One region of the Bombilactobacillus bombi genome, then DNA from elsewhere that is predicted to be linked to it. Evidence: predicted binding sites of a transcription regulator. Region 1 holds the regulator's gene; the other holds the start of a gene.
The links. Region 1 encodes NrdR, which represses ribonucleotide reductase genes. Its sites were predicted from a motif close to ACACNATATATNGTGT; they were not measured.
Positions count from the first base shown of each region.

Region 2: nrdH (glutaredoxin-like protein NrdH) is a predicted target of NrdR. The motif match lies at 1,317-1,332, and genes of this name have one in related genera.

Region 1 covers NZ_CP031513.1:347,656-351,086, forward strand. The annotation lists gene mutM (bifunctional DNA-formamidopyrimidine glycosylase/DNA-(apurinic or apyrimidinic site) lyase) at 1-495, shown strand, start outside; gene coaE (dephospho-CoA kinase) at 495-1,085, shown strand; gene nrdR (transcriptional regulator NrdR) at 1,100-1,585, shown strand; gene DS830_RS01840 (replication initiation and membrane attachment family protein) at 1,575-2,930, shown strand; gene dnaI (primosomal protein DnaI) at 2,943-3,431, shown strand, end outside.
Region 2 covers NZ_CP031513.1:1,316,608-1,320,038, forward strand. The annotation lists gene DS830_RS06520 (guanylate kinase) at 1-134, opposite strand, end outside; gene DS830_RS06525 (DUF2187 domain-containing protein) at 214-459, shown strand; gene DS830_RS06530 (LVIS_2131 family protein) at 532-1,152, opposite strand; gene nrdH (glutaredoxin-like protein NrdH) at 1,382-1,615, shown strand; gene nrdI (class Ib ribonucleoside-diphosphate reductase assembly flavoprotein NrdI) at 1,617-2,018, shown strand; gene nrdE (class 1b ribonucleoside-diphosphate reductase subunit alpha) at 1,975-3,431, shown strand, end outside.

The DNA.
Region 1 (3,431 bases):
TTTGGTAAGATGCAATTAGTAGACCGTAGTACAGAAATGCAGGTCAAATCTATTGCAGCACTAGGACCAGAGCCACTGACACCGCAATACACATTGGCATCCTTACAGCAAGGATTACAAAAAAAGAAAAAATCAATTAAAGCTACTTTGTTAGACCAACATGTGGTTTCGGGATTAGGGAATATTTATGTTGATGAAGTTTTGTGGCGCGCAAAAATTCATCCCGAAGAACCAGCTAATAAGGTGACCGCAGCACAAATTACAGATTTGTATCCAATTATCAATGACGAAATTAAGACGGCAATTGCTGCTGGAGGCACGACTATTAGAAGTTATGTAGATGCCACTGGTCATCAAGGAAACTTTCAACTGCAGTTAAATGTCTATAAACAAGAAGGTAATCCTTGTGCGCGCTGTGGTACACCCATTGAAAAAATAAAAGTGGCTGGCCGTGGGACTCATTTTTGTCCTCATTGTCAGGTACTAAATCAATAATGCAATTATCTGTAGGAGTTACCGGTGGGATTGCTACCGGGAAATCAACTGTCACTAACATTTTAGTGCAACAAGGATTTAAAATTGTTGATGCTGATCAAATTGCGCGCGAAGTGGTTTTACCACAAACTCCAGGTTGGCAGCAAGTTGTTCAACTTTTTGGTACACGAATTTTACAACCCAATCAGGAATTAGATCGTGTTCAATTAGGTCAAATTGTTTTTAATAATCAGCAACGCTTAACACAACTTAATCAAGTTTTGCAACCACTTATTCGGCAGCGTTTAACTGAGTTAATTCAGTCGATATCTGATGATAATATTCCAGTCTTTTTTGAAATACCATTGTTATTTGAACAGCATTATCAAAATTTATTACAGAAGACATTGTTAGTTTATGCAACGCCAGCTGTACAATTACAACGTTTACAAAAACGCAATAACTTAACTAAACAAGCAGCACAACAACGTATTAATAGCCAAATGGACTTACAGCAAAAAAGAAAATTGGCTGATTTTATTATCAATAATGATGGTAACTACCATCATTTAGTACAGCAAGTACAACGATTTGTCACTTTACTGACATAAAAGGAGTGTTTCCAATGATTTGTCCACATTGTCATCAAAATTCTTCCCGAGTAATTGATAGTCGACCAAGCGATGAAGGTCGAGTTATTCGCCGTCGCCGAGAATGCGAAAATTGTGGTCATCGGTTTACAACATTTGAACGCATTGAGCAATCTCCAGTGTTAGTAATTAAAAAAAATGGAAACCGCGAAGAGTTTAATCGGGATAAAGTATTACGTGGAATTGTTCGGGCTGCCGAAAAGCGCCCAGTAACATTAGATGAGATGAATCAAATCGTTGCTAAGGTGGAAACCAAAATTCGTGCTACAGGAGAAAATGAAATTGATTCACGTCAAATTGGAGAATACGTAATGCAAGAATTAGCGCAATTAGATGACATTGCCTATATTCGATTTGCGAGTGTTTATCGCCAATTTAAAGATATTAATGGCTTTATGAAAGAGGTACAAGAAATGATGGCTAATCACCAACAAAATAATTCTCAGGCTGATGAAAAATAAAATGGCGGAACAAATGATAGATCCTTTATGGGGATACTGGGTGACCAGCAGTGATTATTTGACTGACTATGATCGACGAGTCCTAATGGATCTTTACCAACCATTGGTGGGAAGTGATGCGATTAGTTTGTATCAGTTATTATGGAATCAAAGACAGGTACTACTCTCGGAAAGAAAACAACACGCCCAGTTATTGAATTTATTGGATATTGATGTACAACACCTTTACCAAGCACGGATTAAGCTAGAAGCCGTTGCTTTACTGCATACTTTTTCTACGAAGGACACCTTGGGTTCATATCTAATCTATCAATTGCACGCACCTTTATCTCCCCAAAAGTTTTTTAGTGATAATATTTTAAAAACTTTCTTATATGAAAAAATTGGCCATTATGAATTTTCACGTTTACAAAAAAAATATCAACCGCAAGCTTTACCACAAAATCAACAATTAACCGATATTACTCATAGCTTTTTGGATGTTTTTCACTTGTCAAGTTCAGAAATTTTAAAAATGTCCGAACAATCTACGTCAACTGTTACTACTCCAGCTCAACCGCAATATACTTCTCAACAGCTGGCCAGTTTTGATTGGCAATTGCTAGCTGATTATACTGCCAGTTACCATGTGAGTTCTGAAGATATTGCTCAACACCAAAATGAACTGTTTAATGTGCACGCATTTTATGGAGTTACTGAAATCGAAATGGCAGATTTAATTGCCAATACTCTTAATGTTACGAATAATAAGATTGATATTCAACGATTACAAAATATTGCACAAAAACGTTTTGAAGATCGCGTCAATATCAAAGCTCATAATGAACAAAATAATCAAAAAACAGAAATTGGCCCAGATGATGCTTCCCTATTAAAAAACTTCACTGCCACAGAACGTCAATTAATTAAACAAGCTAATCAGTTGGCTCCAGCAGAATTTCTTGCAGTTAAAAAACGACAAATGAATGGTTTTGTGGGCTCTTCTGAAACTGGAGTTTTGCGCCGCTTACAACAACGCGCAGTTTTACCATTACCGGTGATTAATATTTTGATAGATTATATCTTAGACAATTCGGCTACATTGACACAAAGTTTAGTAGAAAAAGTAGCCAATGACTGGGCACAAAATGATATTAAAACTGCACCAGAAGCAATACAACGCATTAAAAATCGTACGCATAATCGATCTAAAACGAACTCCACTGCACGCAAGTCCCCGTATAAAAATTATCAACCACATAAAGAGCAAGTGACCGATTGGACAAAGCATCAAGCCAAAAAAGTTGATCCAGCGGAGTTAGCTGAATTACAAAAACAATGGCATGAATTTAAAAATAATTCATGATAGGTGAACATAATGAAAGATATTGCCAAGGAATTTTCGGATGTAATTGCAAAGCGTCATTGGAGTGAAAAATATCAGAAATTAACACAAACAGCCCTGCAAGATTCTGATGTACAACAATTTATTCAGGAACATCAAGACCAACTAAATGCAGATATTTTGAATAATAATTTAGATGCAATTTATGAGTTTGTTCAAGCAAAAAGCAACCGAGATAAGTTTGCTGTTGGTTATGAGCCTAAGTTGATTATTGCGAACCATGCAATCCAAGTTGTATACCAACCCAATCAACAATTAGTAGCGCAAAAAAAGCAACAAGAATTAGAGCGCAAATTCATGACGATTGACATGGCAAGTGATATTCGACAGGCAAATCTGGATGATTATGCTCAAGGTGCTGCTGGTCGCCAAGAATCCTATGCTGCTGCCTTGAACTTTATTTTAAAATATAGCCAAAAACAGCCACAATTTATTCCGGGACTGTATCTATATGGAAAATTA
Region 2 (3,431 bases), 870 kb from region 1:
TCTACTTCACCCAGACGCTGAGGGCGCGTTGTATGTGTAATTATGGCCGGTATATGATGTTTTTGCAGTAAATAACGGCTTACTGTAGTTTTACCGACGCCACTGGCTCCAGTTAAAATAAATAATTTTTTCATCTAAGTACTCCTAAATAATTGTCAAATTGGAAATTATATTCTATTATAAATAGAAGTTTGTACAAAGGAAGGTCAGATAATGAAGATTTCTGCAATTAATGTTGGTGATAAGCTTCAAGGTAAAGTTCAAGAAGACATGGAACATCCTTTTATCGGTACAGTTGAAAAAGTATATAGTAATTCTGCATTATTGACAATTGATGATTATGATCCAAAAGATAGTGACAATGTAGCGGAATTGAATCACAAAATTATCGTTAACGTAAACTCACTTAAAAAGCTTAAAGACAACAATACTCCAGATAAAAGTACCACAACCAAATAGTAGCAATATTTTCCTTAAAAAGAGCGTTAAGATTATATTTGTCTTAACGCTCTTTTAGTATGCGTATAAAAATTACTTGATGATATTAACAAAGGTACTTGAAGGTACGCGGATTAAAGAATAATCTGTAGCTACATTACCCGCATGTAACCCCAAACCATTGGTAACATTATTTTTATAACGAGCTATCATTGTCATTACGTATGCATACTGATACTTCTTATCGTACTTTTCTGTATGCGGCCAAGGGTAATTCTTAGCATTTAAACTAATCGGTTGATGGCCGTCAGAGATTGAAGCATTGTTTCCAGGGACAGTGAAGCGCGCTCCTTTTACCCAGTAAGTGTAATATTGCATAATGTTTTTCCCTTGGGCTTCTTTGGCTTGTACATAAAATCCCTGAGCGTCTTTAGTTTGCATAACTAAGGGCTTAACTTCATAAGTTAAGTAAACTCGTTGGGTATCTTTGACACTAACTTTATTTAAAAAGGTCAGATAAAACATCGTTCCAATTGCCAGTAAGATGGCTCCAACTTCTATAATATCTAACAAACTATTAGACAAAGAATGACGCTTTTTGTGCACAACAATCATTTTTAAATGGCGCTTACGAATGTTAAAAATAACCGCAACAATCGCAACGATAATTATCAGCCACACGGCCAGTCCTAAAAGATTCCAATTTAAATGCATTATCCATACTCTCCAGTTTATAAAATGATTTAATTTGTGACTTAATTATAGCTCAATCACTAGTTGCTTATCCATGATAAATAATTTTAAAAATTTTTTTCCATTCAAACCGCGTTCTCATCACTACCAGCAAACACATGATACAGTGTTCACTAACTAAGACAACACTATATATTGTATTTGTCTTCTAGAGAAGCTATAATAATTACAGTTTAAGGGAGGCTTTATTATGAAAAATCCAATTACAGTTTTTACTAAAAATGGTTGTATCCAATGTAAAATGACCAAAAGATTTTTAAACGAACATAACGTTCATTTTGAAGAACGCAATATTAATAATCAACCCCAATATCTTGATTATCTTAAGCAACAAGGATTTCAAAGTGTGCCTGTAGTAATGGCTGCTGATAACAATCCAATTGTTGGTTTTCGTCCTGACGAGTTAAAGGAGCTCACACATTAAAATGAAAATTGCTTTTTATTCAATTACTGGACAAACACGACGCTTTATTCAAAAAACTGGTCTGAAAGCCTATGAAATCAATGATGCTGATCCTGATCATGAAATGGGTGCACCTTATATTTTAGTAGTACCTGCCTATGATGATGATATGATGGATGCAGTGATTGATTTTTTAGGTTATCAATCTAACACACGTAACTTAGTTGGTGTTGCAGGTGGCGGCAATCGTAACTTTAACGAACTATATATTCATACTGCTAAAGATATTGCTCATGGCTTGCAGGTACCAGTTGTTTTTGATTTTGAATTTAATGGTACTGACAATGATGTCAAAAATTTCCAGAAAGTAGTTGAAGAATTTGAGTCTAAACAATCTCGACATATCCAAAGTCACATACTTTAAGTTAAATAATGAATTAAATATTCCAGTGGATGGCCACATTCCTCTTAATCGCGATCAAGCTGCTTTAGCAGCTTTTTTTGAGGAAAACGTTGAGCCCAACACTAAAATCGCTGATAATCTTCAAGAGCATTTACAAAATTTAATTGCCAAAGATTATTTAGAATCGGACTTTTTAAAAGAATATCCTTTCGACTTCATCCAGTCATTATATGATTTTCTCAAAGCCCAAAATTTCCGTTTCAAATCTTTCATGGCTGCTTATAAATTTTACAACCAGTATGCCATGAAAACTAGTGATGGCAGTTATTATTTGGAAAATTACGAACTGCGCGTTTTGTTTAATGCCCTATACTTTGCTGGTGGTGATCAACAATTAGCACAACAATTAGCAGATGAAATGATTCATCAACGGTATCAACCTGCTACACCCTCATTTTTAAATGCTGGTAAAAAACGACGCGGCGAATTTGTATCCTGCTTTTTAATCCAAATCACCGATGACATGAACTCTATCGGTCGTGCCATCAATAGTGCTTTACAATTGTCGCGGATTGGTGGCGGAGTAGGCTTAACTTTATCTAATTTGCGTGAAGCGGGCTCTCCTATCAAAGGAATCAAGGGCGCATCAAGTGGTGTCTTACCTGTTATGAAATTACTAGAAGACAGTTTCAGTTACAGTAATCAACTAGGGCAACGTCAAGGTGCTGGGGCGGTTTATTTAAACGTCTTTCATCCTGATATCATGGACTTTTTATCTGCTAAAAAAGAAAATGCTGACGAAAAGATTCGGGTGAAAACCCTTTCTCTAGGTGTTATTGTCCCTGACAAATTTTACGAATTAGTCAAACAAGATGCTGAAATGTATTTATTCAGTCCTTACGATGTTGAGCGGATTTATGGTGTACCCTTCTCTTATGTGGATATTACCAAAGAATATGACCAAATGGTTGCTAATCCCAATATTACCAAATATCCAATTAAAGCTCGGGACGTCGAATTAGAAATCAGTAAATTACAGCAAGAATCAGGTTATCCTTATATTTTAAACATTGATACTGTTAATCGCACCAATCCAATTGCTGGTAAAGTTATTATGAGTAATCTTTGTTCAGAAATACAACAAGTTCAAGTACCATCTGAATTAAATGATCGGCAAGAATATCTCAAAATGGGAACTGATGTCAGCTGTAATCTCGGTTCAACTAATATTCCTAACTTAATGGCAAGTCCTAATTTTGGTGATTCTGTCCGCACAATGACAAGAGCTTTAACGTTTGTCTCAGATCACTCTAATATTGAGGCTGTGCCTACTATCAAAAAAGGTAATCAATTAAGTCATGCAATTGGTTTAGGTGCTATGGGCTTACACACTTATTTAGCTATTAACCATATTGAATATGGCTCGCCGGCAGC